DNA from 2 places in the Micromonospora sp. M42 genome. Region 2 is predicted to be linked to the other one. Evidence: riboswitches for the same ligand, from Rfam matches in the RefSeq annotation. Region 2 holds a riboswitch; the other holds the start of a gene.
The links. A riboswitch is a leader RNA that binds a small molecule or an ion and turns the genes downstream of it on or off. The one in region 2 is predicted to bind thiamine pyrophosphate.
Positions count from the first base shown of each region.

Region 1: it holds a riboswitch for thiamine pyrophosphate, as region 2 does, so the genes downstream of both, thiE (thiamine phosphate synthase) here and MCBG_RS26880 (ECF transporter S component) in region 2, are expected to answer to the same signal.

Region 1 covers NZ_KK037233.1:5,089,585-5,101,403, reverse strand. The annotation lists gene thiD (bifunctional hydroxymethylpyrimidine kinase/phosphomethylpyrimidine kinase) at 1-244, opposite strand, end outside; gene MCBG_RS23575 (thiamine phosphate synthase) at 241-1,014, opposite strand; gene MCBG_RS23570 (thiazole synthase) at 1,077-1,850, opposite strand; gene thiS (sulfur carrier protein ThiS) at 1,856-2,056, opposite strand; gene thiO (glycine oxidase ThiO) at 2,047-3,177, opposite strand; partial or broken gene thiE (thiamine phosphate synthase) at 3,179-3,797, opposite strand; TPP riboswitch at 3,792-3,903, opposite strand; gene MCBG_RS23550 (DUF559 domain-containing protein) at 4,022-4,933, shown strand; gene MCBG_RS23545 (aldo/keto reductase) at 5,565-6,527, opposite strand; gene MCBG_RS23540 (ABC-F family ATP-binding cassette domain-containing protein) at 6,565-8,244, opposite strand; gene MCBG_RS23535 (class I SAM-dependent methyltransferase) at 8,286-8,891, opposite strand; gene MCBG_RS34325 (hypothetical protein) at 9,697-10,230, shown strand; gene truA (tRNA pseudouridine(38-40) synthase TruA) at 10,238-11,071, opposite strand; gene rplQ (50S ribosomal protein L17) at 11,142-11,702, opposite strand; gene MCBG_RS23515 (DNA-directed RNA polymerase subunit alpha) at 11,737-11,819, opposite strand, start outside.
Region 2 covers NZ_KK037233.1:5,814,445-5,826,263, reverse strand. The annotation lists gene MCBG_RS26935 (antibiotic biosynthesis monooxygenase family protein) at 1-280, opposite strand, end outside; gene MCBG_RS26930 (DUF6703 family protein) at 308-571, shown strand; gene MCBG_RS26925 (metal ABC transporter substrate-binding protein) at 660-1,607, shown strand; gene MCBG_RS26920 (metal ABC transporter ATP-binding protein) at 1,604-2,368, shown strand; gene MCBG_RS26915 (metal ABC transporter permease) at 2,370-3,245, shown strand; gene MCBG_RS26910 (ArsR/SmtB family transcription factor) at 3,289-3,591, shown strand; gene MCBG_RS26905 (hypothetical protein) at 3,644-4,249, shown strand; gene MCBG_RS26900 (acyl-CoA dehydrogenase family protein) at 4,651-6,624, opposite strand; gene MCBG_RS26895 (DUF6328 family protein) at 6,733-7,236, opposite strand; gene MCBG_RS26890 (sugar isomerase domain-containing protein) at 7,328-8,077, opposite strand; gene MCBG_RS26885 (alpha/beta fold hydrolase) at 8,074-8,910, opposite strand; TPP riboswitch at 8,987-9,093, shown strand; gene MCBG_RS26880 (ECF transporter S component) at 9,169-9,759, shown strand; gene MCBG_RS26875 (ABC transporter ATP-binding protein) at 9,868-11,286, shown strand; gene MCBG_RS26870 (energy-coupling factor transporter transmembrane component T family protein) at 11,283-11,819, shown strand, end outside.

The sequences.
Region 1 (11,819 bases), 720 kb from region 2:
CGAGCATGCCGCTCTTCACGGCCCGCACGTCGAAGTCGCCGAGCACGCTGTCCATCTGGTCGCGCACCGTCTGCGGGGGCAGCGGCAGGACGGCGTCCACGCCCCTGGTGCTCTGCGCGGTGACAGCGGTGAGCACGCTCGTGCCGTACGCGCCGAGCGCGGCGAACGTCTTGAGGTCGGCCTGGATGCCGGCGCCTGCTCCGGAGTCGGATCCGGCGATCGTGAGGACTGTTCTCGGCGTCACTGGTCTTCTCCGGTGGTTTGACGGCTGCGGCCGACAGTGGTTGCGGTTCGGGGCTGCGGCCGACCGTGCCCACTCCGGGCGGTCAGGCTTGATCCCTCCGTGGGCACGGTCGGCCGCAGCCCTGTCGCGTGCGGGCTTGCGTCGGATCGCGCGGGGTGGGTGCGCGCCAAGTGGGTGGCCGCCTCCTGGAAGGCTCTGCCCAGCGTGGTGGCGGTTTCACTCGGGTCGTCCGCGCGCATGATCGCGCCCAGCACGGCTACTCCGGCGGCGCCCGCCTCGACGCATGCGTGGACCTGGTCCGGGTTCTCGATGCCGCCCAGCGCGAGGACGGGCACGGGGCTGACCGCGATCAGCTCGCTCAATCCGCCCGGTCCCAACACAGGGCCGTAGCCGGGTTTTGTCTTTGTCTCGTAGAGCGGGGACAGGGTGGCGTAGTGCTCGGTGGTGAGGCGGGCCAGCTCGGCGGTGTCGTGGCAGGAGCGGCCGACCAGGCCGACGGTGGGCGGCGGGTACGGGCCGGCAGCCGGTAGGTGCACCGCGTCCCCGTCGAGCGGGTCGGGTCCGGCGACGACGAGCGTGCCGCCCGCGTCGGCGAGGATCGCGCGCAGGTCGACGGCGAGCGCGAGGCGTTCGGGGCGCGGCAGGTCCTTCTCCCGCAGCACCACCCACCGCACTCCCCCACCCACGGCAGCCGCCACCACGTCGACGAGCGCCCCCCGGGCCACCCGCCGATCGGTCAGCAGCACGACCCCGCTCGGCCCGCCCTGGATCTTGGTACGCGGCCGCCCCTCGGGGGGCGCCTCCGTACCAAGATCCGCTACGCGTGAGGCGGTCACAGGTCGGGCCGTCCCTCGTCGGGGGTGGACGGCAGGGCGTGGAAGCGGCGGGTGATGCGGCCCGCGCCGTACGCGAGGCGGCCGGCCTCGACCGCGTACCGCATCGCCGTGGCCATCGCGACCGGGTCGGCGGCCCGGGTCACGGCGCTGGCGAGCAGCACCGCGTCGCAACCCAGCTCCATGGCGAGGGCGGCGTCGGAGGCGGTGCCGATGCCCGCGTCGAGCACCACCGGCACGTCGACCGCCTGCCGGATCAGCCGGATGTGGTGCGGGTTGCCGATGCCCAGCCCGGAGCCGATCGGCGACCCGGCCGGCATCACCGCCGCGCAGCCCACGTCGGCCAGCCGCCGCGCGAGCACCGGATCGTCCGACGTGTACGGCAGCACGGTGAACCCGTCCGCGACCAGCTCCTCGGCGGCGCGCAGCAGCTCCACCCCGTCGGGCAGGAGCGTGCGCTCGTCGCCGATCACCTCCAGCTTCACCCAGTCGGTGTCGAACGCCTCCCGGGCCAGGTGCGCCGTCTTCACCGCCTCCACCGCGGTACGGCAGCCGGCGGTGTTCGGCAGCAGCCGTACGCCGCACCGCTCCACCAGGTCGAGCAGGCCACCCGACCCGCCGGGCGTGGTGTCGACCCGGCGCAGCGCCAGCGTCACCAGCTCGGTGCCGGCCGCGCGGATCGCCGCCTCCAGCACGTGCAGGTTCGCCGCGCCACCGGTGCCGAGGATGAGCCGGGAGCCGAACCCGACCCCGCCGATCTCAAGCGTGGACATCCTGCTCACCCGCCCTGGGTGGCGCTGAGCACCTCGACCCGGTCGCCGTCGCGCAGAACGCTCGCCGACCAGCCGCCGCGCGGCACCACCTCGCCGTTCACCGCCACGGCGAGCCCGCGCTCCCGGTCGGTGACGGTGCGGACCACCTCGGCGACGGTGACGCCCTCGGGCAGCGTCCGGCCGGTGCCGTTGACGATCAGTTCCACGTGCGCTCCTTCCCGAAGCGGTCCGGGGTGAAGGGGGCGAGCGCGGGATCCGGCTCGCCGGTGACGATCAGCTCGGTGACCAGGTCGGCGGTGACCGGGGTGAGCACGATGCCGTGCCGGTGATGTCCGGTCGCGGCGAGCACACCCGGCTGCCCGGGCAGCGGCCCGATGACCGGCGCGTTGTCCGGCGTACCGGGGCGCAGCCCGGCGACTGCCTCCACCAGCTCGTACTCGACGAGTTCCGGCACCAGCTCCGTGGCGGCGCGCAGCAGTGTCAGCACGCCACCGGCGGTGACAGCGGTGTCCGCGCGCTCCTCGACCGTCGCCCCGACCACGACCTCGCCGCTGTCCCGGGGCACCAGGTAGACCGGCTCGCTGTCCGCGTACCCCCGGATCACGTGCCGGAAGCCCGGCGGACCGCCACCCGGCGCGCGCAGCCGCAGCACCTGGCCCTTCACCGGGCGGACCGGCAGGCCGGTCAGCGCCGCCGCGCCGCAGCCGGCCGCGACCACTGTGACCCGCGCGTCCACCTCGGACAGCGCGCCGACGCGCGCCGGGCGCAGCTCCACGCCGGCGCGTTCCGCGGCCGTGCGCAGCGCGACGACCAGCCGCCGCGGGTCGACCTGGTGGTCGCCGGGCGCGACAGCGCCGCCGCGCACGCGCGGCGCCAACGCCGGCTCGCGGTCGCGCAGCTCCGACGGGCGCAGCGGCGTGATCGGCAGTTCCAGGCCCTGCTGGTACGACCACAGCCGCCTCGCCTCGGCCAGGTCGTCGGCGGTGAGCCCGACGACGAGCGTGCCCTCGGTGCGGTAGCCGATGTCGACGCCGCTCGCCTCGGCCAGCTCGGTCGCGAAGCCGGGCCAGCGGGCGGCGGACTCGACGAGCAGCGCGGTGAGTTCGTGCTCACCGAAGTACGCCTCGGCGACTGGCGACAGCATCCCGGCGGCCACCGACGACGCGCCCGACCCGGGCCGGTCGTCGTGCACCACCACGCGCAGTCCACGTTGCGCGCACCGCCACGCGATCGCCCACCCGACAGGCCCGCCCCCCACCACCGCCACGTCGTTAAGGAAGGGCCCCCTGTTAACGCCTCCGGTAGAGGAAGGGCCCCCTGTTAACACGTCAGGCCCGCAGCAGCTCGGCGGTGGCGTGCGCGGGATCGGCTGCCCCGCTGAGCGCGCCGACCACCGCCACCCCGTACGCCCCGGCGGCCCGCAGCTCCGGCACGCTCGCGGCGGTCACCCCGCCGATCGCGATCACCGGCACGGTCACCGCTTCGGCGACCGCGCGTATCCCCTCGGGGCCGATCGGTTTCCGGCAGGCCGGACTTGGTGGTGGTGACGTGGCACGGGCCCACGCCCAGGTAGCTCGCGCCCGTGTCCACCGCGGCCCGGGCGGTCACCGGTTCGCGAGCGGTCGCGCCGAGCACCGCGTCCGGGCCGAGCACCCGGCGCGCGGCACGCACCGGCAGGTCGTCCGCGCCGACGTGGCCACCGGCGGCGTCCACCGCGAGCGCCACGTGCAGCCGGTCGTTGACCAGGCACTGTGCGCCGTACGGCCGGCAGGCGTCGACCACCAGCCGGGCCAGCTCGTACGCCTCCCGGTCGGTGGCGTCGTCCTCCACGCGCACCTGCACGACGAGGTCTGCGCCCGCCACGGGCAGTGCGGCACGCAGCACGGCGAGCGGGTCACGCCCCGGCCGGGTGTCGGTGATGAGATGCAGTCGTCCCAGGGACAGCACGGCAACGCTCCTCCCTGCGCCGGCATTACCCGGATCAGGTTCGACGGTCGGGGGCTCCCAGCCCCCCTCTCAGCCCGGTCCGCACCGGGCTCCCGTGGGTCACTTGCGGCCTACCGTACGACGCCTCCCGCCCGTACGGAAGCCCGGGTGAGGTTTTTCCCAGGAACCAGCCGTCCGCCGGATCGGGGCAGCGGGTGACCGTCCCGTCACGACACGCTGCCTGGGTGTCCGTTCCCGCCCGTGTTCCGCGCCGCCTGGCGATCCTGCCGTTCCGGGGCAGCCGTGCCGTCTCCGAAGGGCTACTCACCTGGACGATGCTGCGCGGGCAGACCTGGATCCGCCTGCGGCCGGACGTGTACGTGCACCGGGACGGGTACCGCGCCGACGACCACCGGATGTGGTGCGAGGCGGTGGCGTTGCGCCTGCCGCCGGGTGCCGTGCTGGCGGGGCGCAGCGCCGCGTGGTTGTTCGGCGCGGACGTGCTCCCCCGCGACGCGCCGGTGACAGTACTGTTGCCGACTGCTGCGCGGCTGCGACCGCACCCACGGTTGCGGTTGGTCCGGTCACCGCTGCCGGAGCGGGACCGCACCCTCGTCGGCGGGCTGCCGGTCACCACGCCCCTTCGCACGGCGTTCGACCTGGGCCGGCAGGGCTCACTCGCCGAGGCGTTGGTCGCCGTCGAGGCGCTGCTGCGTCGCCGGGCCGTGAAGCTGCCCGCCCTGCGGGCCTACGCCGCCGCCCGGCCGGGCTGGCCGGGCGCTCCGCTGTTGCGCGAGGTGCTGGCGCTGGCCGAGCCGTTGAGCGAGTCCCCGATGGAGACTCGCCTGCGGCTGCTCCTGCTCGACGCCGGCCTCGGCCCGCTCACCGCCCAGCACGAGGTACGCGCCGGTGGACGCTTCGTGGCCCGGGTGGACCTGGCCTGGCCGGCGCTCCGCATCGCGGTCGAGTACGACGGCGACCACCACCGCGAACGGGCTCACTTCCGCCGGGACGTGGCTCGCCTGAACGCGCTGCGCGCGGCCGGGTGGCTCGTGCTCCGCTTCACCGCCGACGACGTGCTACGCCGGCCCGACGCCACAGTGGCCCTGGTGCGCCAGGCCTTGGCAGAACGTCGTGCCACCGAGGCGAACCACTGATCCGTGCCCGCGCGCGCCGCGCCACGAGCCTCACCCCGCTACGCCCCCGGCCCGCCACACGTCACCGCTGGCCCCCATTTCGCCACCTACCACCCACCGGGCCACCCACCACCCACCGGGCCCCCATTTCGCCGCCCGCCACCCGTTGAGTCCCCGCCTCGCCACCCGTCGAGCCGCCCGAGACACCACGGGCGTCAGAGGCCCGCCCGCAAACACCCATCGCGTTCCACTCGTCGCCAGATCCAGCCCCGAGTGGAACGCCATGGGTGTCTCAAGGCCCTTATGACACCCATGGTGTTCCACTCGTCGTGAGCGCTGCCTGTGGGTGGCACGCCATGGGTGGCTGACGCGTGGGCGAGCCTTGATGGTGCGCAGGCCGCGCCGGCGCGCCCCCAACCGAGGGCGCACAGTCCACGTGCGGGCGGAGCCGAACGCGTGGGTGAGCTGAGCGCGCGGGCAGCCCGGTGTGCGCAGGCCCAAACGGGTGAGCACACGCCCCGACGCACACACCCGACACACGAGCACACGCCCCGACGTGCAGGCCCGAGCGCGCCAGCACACGCCCGACGTGCAAACCCGAGCGCGCCAGCACACGCCCGACGTGCAAGCCCGAGCGCGCGAGCGCGGACAGTCAGAGGATGGCGTCCAAGGCGGCCAGGTCCTCGTCGGACGGCTGCCACGTGCCGGCTTCGGCGTTCGCCTTCACCTGGTCGGGAGTGGTGGCGCCGGCGATCACGGACGTCACCGCGGGACGGGCCGCCAGGCCGCCGATGGCCACGTGCAGCATGCTGATGCCGCGCTCGGCCGCGTACGCATCGATCGCCTCGATGACGTCCCAGCGCGCGGCGGCCAGCCGCTCGGCGTACCGGCCGCCGCCGGCCAGCCGGCTACCGGCCGGGGGCGCCTCGCCGCGCTTGTACTTGCCGGTGAGCAGCCCGTTGGCCAGCGGGAAGAACGGCAGCATGCCGAGGCCGAACCGCTCGCAGGCGGGGATCACCTCGGCCTCCACCCCGCGTTCCACCAGCGAGTAGTGGTTCTGCGCGGAGATGAACCGGGTACGCCCCTGCGACGACGCGGTCCAGTCGGCGTCGGCGATCTGCCAGCCGGCGAAGTTGGAGTTGCCCAGGTAGCGCACCTTGCCGGCGGTCACCAGGTCGTCGAGCGCGGCGAGCGTCTCGTCGATCGGGGTGCCCGGGTCGGGCTCGTGCATCTGGTACAGGTCGATGTGGTCGGTGCCGAGCCGGCGCAGCGACGCCTCGACGGCGCGGGCGATGTAGCGGCGGGCGCCCCGGGCGTCGTGGTCCGGCCCGTTCGCGCCGTGCATGTCCATGCCGAACTTGGTGGCCACCACCACGTCGTCGCGGCGGCCTTTGAGCGCCTGGCCGAGCAGTTCCTCGGAGGCGCCCTGCGGCTCGCCGTAGATGTCGGCGGTGTCGAAGAAGTTGATCCCGGCGTCGAGGGCGGCGTCGACCACCGCCCGGGTGCCGTCGAGGTCGAGTTTGCGGCCGAAGTTGTTGCAGCCGATGCCGACCACTGACACCACGAGCCCGGAGTCGCCCAGCCGGCGATAGGTCATCTCACTCACGAGATCCACCCTATGCCCGCTCCCCGGGGCCCACCCGGGGAGCGGCTCAGGCCACGTCCCAGACCGGCTCCGGCGTCTCCACCACGTCACCGTCGCCGCGGAACAGCACGAACCGGTCGAAGGTACGGGTGAACCACCTGTCGTGGGTGACCGCGACGACAGTTCCCTCGAACGCGGTCAGCCCGGCCTCCAGCGCCTCGGCCGAGGCCAGGTCGAGGTTGTCGGTGGGTTCGTCGAGCAGCAGCAGCGTCGCGCCGGACAGTTCCAGCAGCAGCACCAGGAAGCGGGCCTGCTGACCGCCGGAGAGCGTGCCGAACCGCTGGTCGCCCTGACCGGCCAGCTCGTACCGGGACAGCGCCGCCATGGCCGCGTGCCGGTCCATGCCGGTCCGGTGCTCGTCGCCGCGCCACAGCACCTCGACCAGCGTCTTCGCCATCAGCTCGGGGCGGTCGTGGGTCTGCGAGAAGTGCCCGGGCCGCACCCGCGCGCCGAGCCGGACCACGCCGCCGTGCGCGACCGGCGCGAGCGCGGCGGCGCCGTCGACCGGCGTGTTGCCGGGCTCCGGGTCGGTGCCGCCGCGGGCCAGCAGGCGCAGGAAGTGCGACTTGCCGGTGCCGTTCGCGCCGAGCACCGCGACCCGGTCGCCGTACCAGAGTTCCAGGTCGAACGGGTACGTCAGGCCGTCCAGCTCCAACTGCTCGGCGATGACCGCGCGCTTGCCGGTCCGTCCGCCGGTCAGGCGCATCCGGATGTCCTGGTCCTTCGGGGGTACGGGCGGCGGCCCGGCCTCCTCGAACTTGCGCAGCCGGGTCTGCGCGGCCTGGTAGCGGGACGCCATCCCGTCGTTGTACGCGGCCTTCTGCTTGTACATCAGCATCAGCTCGCGCAGCTTCTGGTGCTCCTCGTCCCAGCGTTTGCGCAGCTCGTCGAGGCGGGCGTGCCGGGCGACCCGGGCGTCGTGCCAGCTCGCGAAGCCGCCTGGGTGCACCCAGGCGCTGCCGCCCTCCACCGCGACGACCCGGTCGGCGGTCTGGGCCAGCAGTTCCCGGTCGTGTGAGACGTACAGCACGGACTTGGCCGACTCGCGCAGCCGCCCCTCCAGCCAGCGTTTGCCGGGTACGTCGAGGAAGTTGTCCGGCTCGTCGAGCAGCAGCACCTCGTCCGGGCCGCGCAGCAGCAGTTCCAGCGCGAAGCGTTTCTGCTGGCCGCCGGAGAGCGTGCGCACCGGCCGGTCCCGGGCGCTGTCCCACGGCAGGTCCAGCACGATGGTGGCGACGGTGTCGAAGAGGACCTCCGCGTCGTAACCGCCGGTCTCTCCCCAGGCGGCGAGCGCCTCGGCGTACGCGAGCTGGGCCTTGGCGGCGGCGGAGCTGTACTTGCCGCGGACCTCGGCCGCCCGCATGGCCGCCTCGGTCTCGGCGAGCCGCCGCCCGGCGTCGCGCAGCGCGGGCGGGGCGAGGGAGAGCGCCAGGTCGGCGAGCGTGGACTCGTCGCCGATCATGCCGATGAACTGCCGCATCACGCCCAGCCCGCCGGAGCGCGCGATCGCGCCGGTCTTCACCGGCAGGTCACCGGCGACCATCCGCAGCAGCGTGGTCTTGCCGGCGCCGTTCGGGCCGACCAGCGCCACCTTGGCACCCTCACCGACCCGGAACGAGACGTCGCTGAACAGCTCACGCCCGTCCGGGAGGATGTGCCCGACCGCTGCCACGTCCACGTATCCCACGCGGGCATCCTGCCCGAGCCGGGCCGCTGGACGACACCGGATTACCGGGTGACGCGCAGCACCCGGTAGCCCTTCTGGCTGGCGTGCCGCTCGACGGACCAGCCCTGCTCTAACAGCCAGCGGTGCAGCGAGTCGCCGCCGAGGTGCCGGGCGACGACGAGCCAGGCCACGCCGTCCGGGGCGAGCCGGGGCAGCCAGCGCAGCAGCAGGCCGTGCAGTTCCGGTTTGCCGATGTGGATGGGCGGGTTGGACCAGATCTGCGTGAAGGTGACGTCGGCCGGCAGCTCGTCGGGCGCGACGGCGCGTACCCGGTCGGCGGCGCCGACCCTTGCCGCGTTGGCGGTGGTGAGGGCGCGGGCCCGCTCGTTGACGTCCACGGCCCAGACGGTGGCCTCCGGCGCGACAGTGGCGAGGACGCAGGTGATCGGGCCGAAGCCGCAGCCGATGTCGAGCAGCGCGCCGGTGACGTCGGCGGCCGGCAGGTCGGCCTTGCGCAGCAGCACGGCGGTGCCGGGGTCGAGCCGGTCGGCGGAGAAGACGCCACCGGCCGAGCCGAGCGTGTAGTCGCGCCCGGCGACTGTGAACTCGACCTCGCGCGGGCGGGCCGGGGCCGAGGGCTCAGCGGTGAAGTAGTGGTCGCCGGTCACGCAGGCATTCTCGCACCGGGCCGGGGCGGTTCCGGCAACGGTGTCAGGGGCGGAGCCGGACGCCACTCCGCCAGATTTTCCCGATATTACCCCTGAAAGGGACAATCAGTCCTACTCTATGCCACATGGTGTACCGGTACGAGTCCGATGAGGACGCCTTCCTGGAGTACCCGAAGCCCGGGTCGGCCCCGCACGGGCCCGCAGCCACGACGCCGCCGCCCGCGGGTCCGTCACGCTCCCGGTTCCCCACGCCGTCGCTGCCCCCGCCGCCGCGCCCGCAACCGGCGCTGCCGCCGGCCGGCGCGGCCGGGCAGGACGACCCCGACGGGCAGGCGGTGGCGGACGACACCCGCGCACCCGCTCCGGCGCCACCGGCCCCGGCGCCGACACCGGGACGGCCCGCGCCACCACGGGAGCCGTCCCCGGTGCCGCAGCCCGCGCCACCCATGCCCGCGCCCGTACCGGCGGCGACGAACCGGCCGACGGGTGCCGATCCCCGCCAACCCGACCGCCCGCGCCGGCGACGTCTCCGAAACTGCCCCGGGCCCGGCGCGCCGACCGCCGCAACGGCGGCAGCCGGTTCTGGCAGACGCTCGTCGGTGGCGCCGCCGTACTGCTGCTGCTCTCGCTCACCGGGCTCGCCGTCGCGGCGCTGCTGGACGAGCGGACGGCCACGCCGTCCGCCGGCCAGCCGACCCCGCAGCCGAGCGAGTCGAGCACCCCGGCCGGCGGCACCGACCTGGACTCCCGGGACACCGACCAGGCGACGCTCACCGCCAAGGAGGTCTTCCCGACCAAGGACCTGGTGCTCACCGACGGAAAGCCGGCGTACCGGGTGCTCAAGACCCAGGCCAGTACGAAGTGTCAGGTCGCGGCCACCGGCGAGATCGCCGACCTGCTGGTCCGGCTCGGCTGCAACCAGGTCGTGCGGGGCACGCTCCGCTCCCCCGACGGCGACCACCTGATCACCGCCGGTCTGTTCAACCTCACCGACGTGGCCACCGCCCAGCGGGTACGCGACCGCATCCGGCCGCTGCTCGACGCGCGCCAGGGACGGTTCCGTGGCATGGCGGCGGGCGACGACACCGAGGTGGTGGAGAAGGCCGCGGCCCGGGTCGCCTGGCAGGTACGCGGGCACTACGTCGCCTACTGCCTGGTCACGCGCGCCGACGGGGAACGCATCCCCAGCGACGACGCAGCCGCCCGCGAGATCATGTACGACATGGTCGAACTGCACCTCAACCGGGCTGTGCTGGACCGTCGTGCGGCGGCCGGAACGGCCGGGCAGCCCGACGCGGAGTCGGCCGGGGACAGCGCCGGTCAGCGGGGCACCGACTGACCTCCGGTCAGCCCTCGGCCACCGGCACCCGCAACCGGCGGGTCAGATCGGCGCGGCGGGCGTACTCGGCCGGGTCGGCCGGGTAGCCCACAGCGACCAGGGCGAGGCCGTGCGCGGGCGCCACAGTCACCTCGCTGGAGCGCTCACGCCGGGTCAGCAGGCCGGCCGGCCACTGCACCGGCCGCCGCCCGTCACCGGCCACCAGCATCGCCCCGACCAGGCTGCGCACCATGTTCTGGCAGAACGCGTCGGCCTGCACGGTGGCGACCAGGATCCCGTCCGGGTCGCGCCGCCAGTCCAGCCGGGTCACCTCGCGCAGCGTGGTGGCGTTCTCCTTGCGCCGGCAGTACGCGGCGAAGTCGTGCTCGCCCACCAGCCCGGCCGCGGCGGCGTTCAGCGCCGCGAGGTCCAGCGGCTTCGGCCAGGCCAGGGTGTCCCGGCGGCGCAGCGGCTCGGCGCCCCACGGGGCGTCGGTGACCCGGTACTCGTAACGCCGGAACGTGGCCGAGAAGCGGGCGTCGAAGTCGGCCGGCACCTCGGTCATGGCGCGTACCCGCACATCCGGCGGGAGGAGCCGGGCCAGCCGGCGCAGCAGCCGCCCCTCGTGCTCCCGCCACACCGCGGCGGGCAGGTCGAGGTGGCAGACCTGCCCGGTGGCGTGCACCCCGGCGTCGGTACGCCCGGCCACCGTCAGGCCGGTCGCCGTGCCCGCGCCGAGCACCAGGTCCAGCGTCTGCATGAGCACGCCGGCCACGGTGCGCCGGGTCGGCTGGGGCGCCCAGCCGGAGAAGTCCGTGCCGTCGTACGAGACGTCCAGCCGCAGCCGGATCCGCTCGTCCACCTCGTACCTCCTGTCGACGGCGACGGGCCCGGCACCCCCGAGGGGATGCCGGGCCCGGTCGAGCCTGATCTCAGGCCTTGTCGTTCTCGGTGGCCTCGTCGCTGTCCTCGCGGGCGGCGGCGGTGTCACCCGACGCGGAGACCGGGGCCTCGGCGTCCTGGTCGCCCTCGCTGGAGCGCGGCTTCTCCTCGGCCGGGGCCAGGGCCTCGACCTTGTCCTGCTGCGCGGCCTTGCGGGCGGCGGTCTTCTTGTTCGCCTTCGGCTCGGCGACCTGAAGCTCCTCCACCAGCTCGATGATCGCCATCGGAGCGGCGTCACCCTTGCGCGGACCGGTCTTCACGATCCGGGTGTAGCCACCGTTGCGGTTGGCGTACCGGGGCGCGATCTGGTCGAACAGGGCGTAGACCACGTCCTTGTCCTTGACGACGCCCAGCACCCGGCGACGCGAGGCGAGGTCGCCGCGCTTGGCCTTGGTGATGAGCTGCTCGGCCAGCGGACGCAGCCGCCGGGCCTTCGTCTCGGTGGTCTGGATCTTGCCGTGCTGGAACAGCGCGGTGGCCAGGTTGGCCAGCATCAGCCGCTCGTGCGCGGGGCTGCCGCCGAGGCGGGGGCCCTTGGTGGGCGTGGGCATGCTTGGTGCTCCTCAGGTGTGGCGGCAGCGCGGACTAGAGCTGCTCGGTCTCGCGGTAGTCGTCGGTGTCGTAGTCCGCCTCACCGAAGGCGTCCACGACGTGCGCCGGGTCGAAGT
Region 2 (11,819 bases):
CGCTGGCGAGCGTCTCGTACGCCGACGGCTCGTCCACCGATCGGGCGAGCAGCGGCACGGCGGTGACCTTGACGTCGAACCCGCCGAGCGCCCGCCGGTACGCCCCGACCGACTCCCACTCGGTGAGCAGGCACCAGTGGTCCGGGTCGTCGAGCGCCCGCAGCAGTTCACCGCGCAGGTAGCCGGGGCGGGCGGCGAGCGCGGCCAGCGCGGCGTGCGCCTCCCGGGTGAACTCGTCCACCGTTTCGGCTTCCACCACGAACCGGTTGGTGACCAGCACGGCGTTCCTCCTCGTAGAGTTTGTGGCATGCAGCGTACGCAGAGTCCCGTGCTGTCCCGGTTGGCACGGCTCAACCCGACGGCGGTGTTCCTCGCCGTACTGGCCCTGATGCTGGTCGGCCTCTTCGCGCCCGGCCCGGCGGGCGGCGTCCTGCTGCTGGCGCTGGCCGGCGGCCTGGTGTGGCTGATGTCGGTCACCTGGCCGGTGCAGGCGCCGGCGACCCGGATGTTCCGGCTGGTGATGCTCACCCTGTTGATCGCGGTGGCGCTGGCGAAGCTCATGGTCGGCTGACGTACGGAAGCAGAGCCGAGCTGACCTGCGCTGACATGCAATCATGCGTTTTTGACAATAGTTTTCGTTGTCGCGGACAGTTGAGCCCATGACCGTTCGCGCACCCCGCCGTGTCCTGACCGCCACCGCAACCGCCCTGCTCGCCGCCGCCGGCCTGACCGCCTGCGCGGACGGCACCGGCGCCGCGAGCGAGCCGGGCAAGGTCGGCGTGGTGGCCGCGTTCTACCCGCTGCAGTTCCTGTCCGAGCGGATCGGCGGCGACACGGTCTCGGTCAGCAACCTGACCAAGCCCGGCGCGGAGCCGCACGACCTGGAACTCAACCCGCGGCAGGTCGGCCAGGTCGTCGACGCCGACGTGGTCGTCTACCTCAGCGGCTTCCAGCCGGCGGTGGACGAGGCGGTGGAGCAGAACGGCGGCGACCGCGCGTTCGACGTGGCGGGCGTGACACCGCTGCGCGACGCCGCCGCCGGTGGCCACGACCACGACCACGAGGGCGAGGCCGGGCACTCCGGGGAGGGCGGCGGCAAGGACCCGCACGTCTGGCTCGACCCGACCCGGCTGGCCACCATCGGCGACAAGCTCGCCGAGCGCCTCGGCAAGGCCGACCCGGAGCACGCCGCCGACTACACCGCCCGCGCGGGCGCGCTGCGCGCCGAGCTGACGAAGCTGGACACCGAGTACGCCGACGGCCTGCGCACCTGCAAGCGCCGGGAGATCGTCACCAGCCACACCGCGTTCGGCTACCTCACCGAGCGCTACCAACTGGAGCAGATCGGCATCAGCGGGCTCACCCCTGAGTCCGAGCCGTCGCCGCAGCGCCTCGCCGAGGTCGCCGAGGAGGCCCGGGAGCACCAGGCCGGCACGATCTTCTTCGAGACGCTGGTCAGCCCGAAGGTCGCCGAGACGATCGCGCGTGAGGTGGGCGCGAAGACGGCGGTGCTGGACCCGCTGGAGGGCCCGCCCGCCGACGGCGACTACCTCTCCGCGATGCGTACCAACCTGCAGACCCTGCGAACCGCTCTGGACTGTTCATGACCCCACCCGTGATCGAGATCGCGCACGCCACAGTCGGCTACGACGGCCGCCCGGTGCTGCGTGACGTCTCGTTGACAGTGACCGCCGGCGAGGTGGTCGCCGTGCTCGGCGCCAACGGCTCCGGCAAGTCGACGCTCGTGCGCGCCGCGCTCGGCCTGGTGCCGGTCGGCACCGGGTCGGTCGCCCTGTTCGGCACGCCGCAGCGCCGCTTCCGGCAGTGGCACCGAATCGGGTACGTGCCGCAGCGGCTCGGCGCGGGCAGCGGAGTGCCCGCCACCGTACGCGAGGTGGTGGCGTCCGGGCGGCTGGCCCGCCGCGGCGTGCTGCGGCCCGCCGGACGGGCGGACCGGGAGGCGGTGGCGGCGGCGCTGGACGCGGTCGGGCTCGCCGACCGGGTCGGCGACCCGGTGTCCACGCTCTCCGGCGGCCAGCAGCAGCGCACCCTGATCGCCCGCGCGCTCGCCGGCGGGCCGGAGCTGCTGGTGCTCGACGAGCCGACCGCCGGGGTGGACGCGGCCAGCCAGGAGGCGTTCGCCGGGGCGCTGCGCTCGTTCCGTGACGGCGGCGGGACGGTGCTGCTCGTCGCGCACGAGCTGGGCCCGCTGCGCCCGCTGATCAGCCGGGCCGTGGTGGTGCACCAGGGCGGCATCGCCCACGACGGCGCCGTGCCGGAACCCGCCGGCCACCACGCCGACCCCGACCACGAGCACGTGCACCCGCACTGCGACGAGGAGCCCGCCCGGCTCTGGACAGGCATCTGAGATGGACCTCTTCCAGTACGACTTCATGCTCCGCGCCCTGGTCGGCGCGCTGATCATCGGGCTGGCCGCGCCGGCGCTCGGCATCTACCTGGTGCAGCGGCGGCTGGCCCTGATCGGCGACGGGATCGGGCACGTGGCGCTCACCGGCGTCGGCGCCGGCCTGCTGCTCAACCGCTCCCCCGTGCTGGTGGCGGTGATCGCCGCGACGCTCGGCGCGATCGTCATCGAGCTGGTCCGCGCGTACGGGCGCACCTCCGGCGACCTGGCGCTGGCGCTGCTGTTCTACGGCGGCATCGCCGGTGGCGTGGTGCTGGTCGGGCTCTCCGACGCCAGCAGCGGGGCGCTCAACGCGTACCTGTTCGGGTCGCTGACCACCACCTCGCAGGGCGACCTGGTCACCATCGGCGTGCTCGGCGCGGCGCTGCTGGTGACCATGCTGGTGCTGCGCCCGGCGCTGTTCGCGGTCTGCCACGACGAGGAGTACGCGCGCGTCTCCGGCCTGCCGGTACGCGCGCTGAACCTGATCATCGCGGTCGGCACCGCGATCACGGTGACCATCGCCATGCGGGCGGTCGGGGTGCTGCTGATCAGCGCGCTGATGGTGGTGCCGGTGGCCACCGCGCAGCAGGTGACCCGGGGCTTCCGGTCCACCATGGCGGCGGCCATGGCCCTGGGGCTGTTCGCCGCCGGCGCCGGCGTCTGGGTGGCGGCCACCGCGGACACCGCCCCCGGCGCGTCGGTGGTGCTGGTGGCGATCGGCTCGTTCCTGCTGGTCGCGCTCGGCGCGGCCGGTGTGCGGGCGCTGCGACGCCGGAGCGGGAGCGACCGGGCCGCGCCGCCGGTCGAGCCCGCCGAGCACGAGGTGCTGCTCGGATGAGGCCCTACCGGCTGACGCAGCTGGGATTGGTTACCGTTACAGGGTGACCGGCACGAACGGGTACGACGCCTTCGAGGGCGCGGGTGACCTGCTGCGCGCGCTCTCGGCCCCGATCCGGCTCGCGATCGTCAGCGAGCTGGCCGAGGGCGAGCGCTGCGTGCACGAGCTGGTCGAGAAGCTCGGCGCGCCACAGCCGCTGGTCTCCCAGCACCTGCGGGTGCTGCGCGGCGCCGGGGTGGTACGCGGGTCGCGGCGCGGCCGGGAGATCGCGTACGCCCTGGTGGACGACCACGTCGCGCACATCGTGGCGGACGCGGTCAGCCACGCCGGGGAAGGGCCCTCCTGAGGCGCGAAACTGTCTCGTGCCGGCAGGGCCGAGCCGTGGCAGGCTGTCCGGCGTGAAGATTTACGCCGACCGCTTTCCCACCGCCGCCCGCCAGTGCCTCACCGACCTGCTCGTGGTCGCCTGGGTGTACGCGGCGATCCGCTTCGCGCTGTGGCTGCACGACGTGGTCGAGAAGCTCGCCGTACCCGGGCAGAAGCTGGAGGGGGCCGGCGGTGGCCTCGCCGACAACCTGGCCGACGCCGGCGGCAAGGTCGGCCGCGTGCCGCTGGTCGGCGACGAGCTGACCGCGCCGTTCACCCGGGCCGCCGACGCCGCGCGCGCGGTAGCCGAGGCCGGCCGCGACCAGCAGGAGCTGGTCGGGCAGCTGGCGCTCGGGCTGACCATCGCGGTGCTGGTGTTCCCGCTCGGCCTGGTGCTGTTCGGCTGGCTGCCGCTGCGGGTGCGCTGGATGCGCCGGGCAGGCGCGGCGAAGGCCCTGGCCGGCGCGCCGGCCGGCCGGGACCTGCTGGCGCTGCGCGCGCTGGCCGGTCAGCCGCTGTCGAAGCTGAACCGGATCGCGCCGGACGTCGCCGAGGCGTGGCGGCGCGGCGACGACGCGACCGTCGACGCGCTCGCCGCGCTGGAGCTGCGCGGGCTGGGGCTGCGCGGCGGCCGCTGACGTCCCGGCTCCCGGCTCCCGGCTGATGCACTTCTCGGCGTTATGCCTCTGAGTCATATTTATGACTGAGAGGCATAACGCCAACACAGAGTCCTTCCTCTGGCACCACGTGACACCGCGTAACGGGTCGCTGGCCCCGCCTGAGGACCGCCGGTCCGACGGCACGCCGCAGGTCCGGCACCACGGCCACGGGCCCGGGCCACGCCGCGACACCAGCTCGCTCCCCCGGTTCGGGAACGGAGACCGGTGGGGCGCGGCCGAAGTTCCTGCGCGGCCGGGCAGTCGCCGGACTCCGCGTGGGCCGACGGACGGTGCCGTCCGCAGGCGCAGCACGCCGGAACCCGGCACCGCACCGGCGGACGACGACCGCCGCGCGGGCGCGCCGAGGCGTAGCGGTTTGGTCAGCGGGCCGGCGGGATGCGGCGGCGCACGTCCTCGGCGGTGGACGGCCCCGGTTCCCAGCGCGCCACCCACGGCAGGTCGGCGGGCGGCGTGAGGACGCCGTCCTCCAGCGAGGCGTACCGGCCGGCGACGATCCGCTTGGCGGCGGCCACGTCGACCGAGTCGGTGTTCGACCACAGGCCGGTGAACAGCTCGTCGACGCGCAGCCGCGCCTGACGGCAGAACAGGTCGGCCAGCTCGACGTTCTCCGGGTGCGCGTCCCGCTCGGCGTAGGCCCGGACGCAGACCGCGCTCATCGCGAACAGCTCCGCGCCGATGTCCACCACCCGGCCGAGGAACGCCTGCTTACGCTCCATCTTCCCCTGCCACCGGGACATCGCGTAGAACGTCGACCGGGCCAGCTTGCGGGAGGTCCGCTCGACGTGGCGCAGGTGCCCGGCCAGCGGCCCGAACTCCTGGTACGCCCCGGGCGTCTGCCCCTTGCCGACAGCGAGCGTGGGCAGCCACTTCGCGTAGAAGGCGCCGGCCCGAGCGCCTGCCTTCGCCTTGCGGCCCAGCCCGGCGTCCGGGTCGATGATGTCGCCTGCCACCGACAGGTGCGCGTCGACCGCCTCGCGGGCGATCAGCAGGTGCATGATCTCGGTGGAGCCCTCGAAGATCCGGTTGATCCGCAGGTCACGCAGGAGCTGCTCGACGGCGGCGGGCCGTTCGCCCCGGGCGGCGAGCGAGTCGGCCGTCTCGTACCCGCGTCCGCCGCGGATCTGGATCAGCTCGTCGGCGATCCGCCACGCCATCTCGCTGGCGTAGAGCTTGACCAGCGCCGCCTCGATCCGGATGTCGTTGCGGTCGTCGTCGGCGAGCATGCAGGACAGGTCGAGCATGGACTCCATGCCGTACGTGGTGGCGGCGATGAACGACAGTTTCTTCGCCACCGCCTCGTGCTCGGCCACCGGTCGGCCCCACTGGACCCGGTCCGCCGCCCACTCCCGGGCCACGTTCAGCGCCCACTTCCCGGCGCCCACGCACATCGCCGGCAGCGAGAGACGGCCGGTGTTCAACGTGGTCAGCGCGATCTTCAGGCCCTTGCCCTCGCCGCCGATCACGTTCTCGGCCGGCACGAACACGTCGTGGAAGCGGGTGAGGCTGTTCTCCAGGCCGCGCAGCCCGACGAAGGAGTTGCGCCGCTCGACGGTGATGCCGTCGCTGTCGCCCTCCACCACGAACGCGGTGATGCCGCCGCGCCGCCCCTCGCCGGCCGGCACCCGGGCCATCACCACGAGCAGGGTGGCGAGCGTGCCGTTGGTGGCCCAGAGTTTCACCCCGTTGAGCCGGTAGCCGGTGCCGTCCGCCGTCGGCTCGGCGGTGGTGGCGAGCCGGGCCGGGTCGGAGCCGACGTCCGGCTCGGTGAGCAGGAACGCGGAAACCTCACCGGCGGCTAGCCCGGGCAGGAACCGGTCCTTCTGCTCGGGCGTGCCGAACATCTTCAGCGGCTGCGGCACGCCGATCGACTGGTGCGCGGAGAGCAGCGCGCTGACCGCCGGGCTCACCGAGCCGACGAGCATCAGCGCCCGGCAGTAGTGCAGGTTGCTCAGCCCCAGTCCGCCGTACTTGCGGTCGATCTTCATGCCGAACGCGCCCAGCCCGGCCAGTCCGTGGAACACCTCGTCGGGGATGCGCGCGTCCCGCTCGATCGCCTCACCGTCCACCTCGGACCCCAGGTACGCCCGCAGCGAGCCGAGGAACTCGTCGGCACGGGCCACCTCGGCCGGGTCGGGGCGGGGCCACGGGTCGATCAGGTCGAGCCGGAACCGGCCGAGGAACAACTCCTTGCCGAAGCTGGGCCGGTCCCAGGCCGACTCGCGGGCCGCCTCGGCGACTTGGCGGGCCTCCTTCTCGGTGACCTGGCCCGCCTCTCCGGGCAGCGGCCCCGCGCCGTCGGGGGACTCGGGCCGGCTGTTCTGTGTCGTGGTCACGGCTGCCTCCTCGTCGGTCCGGCTGCGTCGACGCGCTCGACGAAAACGACGCTACCCCCGGGTGTTACCCAGGGGTAGCGCCGCGTGCACGTCCGATTTGGCGGACGGTCAGCCGCCGGTGAGCGTCTGCGGGTCGTCGTCCTCGTCGTCGATGTCGTCGTCGCCCCAGTTGCGGCGGCTGAACGGCAGGATCGCCCAGAAGATCAGGAACCAGAGGCCGGTGAGCGCGCTGAGCAGGAACGCGATCGGCCGGTCCAGCACGAAGTCGGAGACCAGCAGGACCGAGCTGACCATCGCGATCAGCATGAAGAACAGGCCGCCGGTGGCCATCCGGTGGGCGAAGCGCACCAGTTCCGGCTTGCGGCCCTGGCGGAACAGCGCCCGGTGGAACGCCACCGGAGAAATGATCATCGCGGCGGAGGCGGCGGCGGTCAGCAGCGCCAGGATGTAGACGTCACGCTGGAACTCGGTGGTCCGGTCGAACCCGGCGCTGAACGGCAGCGTCAGCAGGAAGGCGAACAGGATCTGCACGCCGGTCTGCGCGACGCGCAGCTCCTGCAACAGATCGGCGAAGTTGCGCTGCCAGCGCTGCTTCTCGGATTCCTTCGACACTCGCGGACCTCCCCGGGAGACGGCACGGCCGGCGGGTGAACGCCCACCGGCAGGACCGCCTGTGCCCCGTACGGATGATCACGAAACCGGTTCAGGAACCGCGGCGGATCCGCCCCGCGTACCGTGCCTCCAGCTCGGCGTTGTGCTCGTCGCCGCCGGTGATGTTCGCGGACAGGTAGACCGGCGGACGCTCCCCCGCCGCGACCAGCCGGGCCACCACCTCGGCGACGATCTGCTGGGCCAGCAGCGCCGCGGTGATCGACGAGACCGCGCCCACCGCGCCGCCGCCCGGCAGCGGCAGCGTGGCGTCGCCGTACGGGGCGCCGTTGTCCAGCACCACGTCGGCGAAGTCGGCGAGCTTGCGGCCGGACGGGTGCCGCGACGTCATCCGGGCCGAGTGCTGCGCCGACGTGATCGCCACCAGGCCGTGCCCGCGTTCCTTCACGATGGACGCGAACTCGACCATCGCCCCGTTCACGCCCGAGTTCGAGGCGAGCACGAACACGTCCTGCGGCCGGATCGGCGCCAGCTCGTAGAGGCGGTGCGCCACCGCCGGGTCGCGTTCCAGCTTCGGGCCGAGCACGTCGGCCGGGTCGCCGCCGACCAGCACCAGGTCACGCAACGCGATCCGGTTCGTGGGCACCAGCCCGCCGGCCCGACCGGCGATCTCCATGGCCAGCGCCTCGGAGTGCCCGGTGCCGAACGCGTGCACCACACCATCGGCGCGCAGCGCCGCCGCGATCAGGTCGGCCGCGTCGGCCACGTTGCGCCGCTGTTCGGCGGCGACCCGGCCGATCGTCTCGGTCACCACCGCCAGGTACGCCTCGGCGCTCACCGTCATGCCTCCTCCGTTCCTGCGCACCGGGCGAGGATCGCCTCGGCCAGCGGGCCGGGCGCCTCGTCCGGGATCCAGTGGCTGACGCCGGGCAGCGTCACGAATCGGTAGTCACCTGTGACGTGCGCGGCGCACGCCTGCGCGGCCGTCCGGCCGATCGCCACGTCCTTGTCGCTCCAGACGAACGTGGTGGGCACCCCGACCGGGGCGACCGCCTTCATGTCCGCCCCGGTCATCGCCCGGTACCAGTTCAGCGCCGCCGTCAACGCCCCCGGCTCGCGCATCGGCTCGGCGTACCGGGCCACCGCGCCGGCGTCGCCCACGCCGCTGAGCAGCTTGCGCAGCGTGGCACCGTTCCACGCCAGCAGCACCTTTTCCGCCGTACCGGGCTTACGGAACAACGCTATGTACGCGGACTTGACCTTCTGCCGCGGGTCGGTGGCGAGCGCGTGCCCCATCGCGGCCGGGTGCGGCACCGACACCGCGGTCAGCGTCCGCACCCGCTCCGGGTGCGCCGCCGCCAGACCCCACGCCACGATCGCGCCCCAGTCGTGGCCGACCAGGTGGGCGCGGGTCACCCCGAGGGAATCCAGCACGCCGGCCGCGTCGGCCACCAGCTCCGGAATCCGGTACGCCCCGACGTCCGCCGGCCGCGCGCCGGGCGAGTAGCCGCGCTGATCGAGCGCGTACGTGCGCAGCCCGGCGGCGTGCAGCGCGGGCGTCACCGCGTCCCACTCGCCGGAGTGCTGCGGGAAGCCGTGCAGCAGCAGGACCGGGTCACCGCCCTCGGGGCCGCCGGCGCGTACCTCGAACGTCAGTCCCCGCGCATCCACCAGCATGATCGCCACCATACCGACACTCGCCCTGCTGGGCCGGGGCCCGTGGTCGGTGCTAGCGTCTGCGACGAGACAACTTCACATCCGACAGGGGAGCGCACAGCGCTGAGAGTGCGGGCCGGTGCCCGCAGACCCTCGAACCTGATCTGGGTAATGCCAGCGCAGGGAGTTCGGTCGACCTCCAGCCGCGTCGCCGTCCGGTGACCACCGGGCGCGGCGTGCGTCTTCTCCTGGTTCACCTCGACGAACTGGGAGCCAACCGTGAACCACACCGACAGCAACCGCTGGCGTACCGTCGACATCGTCGTCGCCTCGGTCATCGCCGTCACCTTCGGCGTCGTGTTCCAGCTCTGGAACATCCTCTGGAAGGGCAGCGACGGGCCGTTCGCCTTCTTCGCCCCGCTCCAGTCGGTCATGTACGGCGTCTGGCTCATCCCGGCTGTGCTGAGCGCGCTGATCGTCCGCAAGCCGGGGGCGGCCCTGCTCACCGAGACGGTCGCCTCGGCGGTCTCGGTGCTGCTCGGCTCCCCCTACGGTGCGATGGCGATCCTCCAGGGCGCGGTGCAGGGCCTGGGCGTCGAGGCGGTCTTCGCGGCCACCCGGTACCGCGTCTACCGGCCGCTCACGGCGGCGCTCGCCGGTGCGTGCGGCGGCCTCTTCGCCACGCTGTTCGACGCCCTCTACTGGTACCCCGGCACGAGCTGGACGACGTTCCGGCTGCCCTACATCGCGTTCGGCGTGCTCAGCTGTCTGCTGGTGGCCGGCCTGGGTGCGGTGGCCCTCACCCGCGCGCTGGCGAACACCGGCGTCCTGGACCGCTTCCCCGCCGGCCGCGACCGAGCCCTGGTCTGACGGCTCGCCCCGCCCCGGTGATCAAGGAGTTTGCGTCCGCCGGGCACGGTTTTCCGGACGCGAACTCCTTGATCACGCAGGCTGGGCCGGGAGAGGGGGTGGTGGGCGGTGAGCGGGGTGGTGCTGCGGGGGTTCGGGTGGCGGCACGGGGGACGGAAACGCTGGGCTCTGCGCGGGGTGGATCTGCGCGTGGAGAGCGGCGAGCGGGTGCTGCTGCTCGGACCCTCCGGCGCCGGTAAGAGCACGCTGCTGGCGGCGCTGGCCGGGCTGCTGCCGGAGGACTCCGGCGAGCAGGAGGGCACCGTCGAGATCGACGGGCTGGACCCGCGCAAGGCCCGCGAGCGCGTCGGCATCCTGTTCCAGGATCCGCAGACCCAGCTCGTCATGGCCCGTTCCGGCGACGACGTCGCGTTCGGGCTGGAGAACCGGGGCGTGCCCGCCGGGGAGATCTGGCCCCGCGTCGACGAGGCGCTGCGCCGGGTCGGCTTCCCGTACGACCGGGACCGCCCGACCGCCGCGCTCAGCGGCGGCGAGCAGCAGCGGCTCGCCCTGGCCGGCACGCTCGCGCTGCGCCCCGGACTGCTGCTGCTCGACGAGCCCACCGCCAACCTCGACCCGGCCGGCGCCGCGCTGATCCGCCGGGCCGTCGCGGACGCGCTCGACACGGACACCACGATGGTCCTGGTGGAGCACCGGGTCACCGAGGCGCTGCCGCTGGTCGACCGCGTGGTGGTGCTGGAACCGGGCGGCGGGGTGCGCGCCGACGGGCCGCCCGCTGCGGTCTTCGCCGCGCACGGCGACGCGCTGGCCGCCGCCGGGGTCTGGGTACCCGGCCACGTCACGCCACCCCGGCACGCCACCACGCCGCCCGGCGACGTGCTGCTCACCGCGGAGCGGCTCGGCCTGACGCCGCGGCTCGACCCCACCGATCTTCGGGTACGCGCCGGCGAGGCGCTCGCCGTCCTCGGCCCCAACGGGGCCGGCAAGTCCACGCTGGCGCTGCTCCTGGGCGGCCTGCTGAAACCCGGCACGGGCGGCGTCACCGCGTCGGCGGAACTGGCCGGGCGGGACGCGCGCACTTCCCCGTACCGCTGGCGGGCGCCCGCGCTGGTACGCCGGATCGGCTCGGTGTTCCAGGACCCGGAACACCAGTTCGTCACCGCCACCGTCCGCGACGAGCTGGCGCTCGGCCCGCGCCGCACCGGGCAGCCCCAGGCAGCGGTCAGCGCCACAGTGGACGCCCTGCTGGAGCGGCTGCGGCTGGACCGGCTGGCCGGCGCCAACCCGTACACCCTCTCGGGTGGCGAGGCGCGGCGGCTGAGCGTGGCGACGGCCCTGGCCACCGCGCCCCGCCTGCTGATCTGCGACGAGCCCACGTTCGGCCAGGACCGGCGCACGTGGCTGGAACTGATCGACCTGCTCGCCGAGCTGCGCGACGCCGGGCACGGCGTGGTGGCGGTGACCCACGACGAGGACTTCGTGGCCGCGCTGGCCGACCGGACGCTCACCCTGGGGGCGTCCTCGTGATCAACGTCGAACCGGTCGCCGCGCCGGGCGCTCCGCTGGCCCGGCGCAACCCGGTGGCGAAGCTGGCCGCCGCGATGGTGTTCACGCTGATCCTGGTGGCGACGCTCGATCCGGTGGCCCCGGCCGTCGCCATCGCCGTCGAACTCGCGGTGCTGCCGCTGTTCGGCGTCCGCTACCGGGTGCTGGCCCGCCGCGCCTGGCCGCTGCTCGCCGGTGCCGTCGGCATCCTGGTCACGCTTGTGCTCTTCGCGGCCGACCGTTCCGGCCCGGTGCTGCTCCAGGCCGGGCCGGTCCTGGTCACCGAAGGGGTGCTCGTCACGGCGCTGGGCCTGGTGCTGCGGATGCTCGCGGTGGCGCTGCCCGGCATCGTCGTGTTCGCCACCACCGACCCGACCGACCTGGCCGACGCGCTGATCCAGAACGCGAAGGCACCCGCCCGGTTCGCCATCGGCGCGCTGGCCGCGTTCCGGATGGTGCCGCTGCTGGAGCAGGAGTGGCGGATGATCAGCATGGCCCGGCGGGCCCGTGGCGTG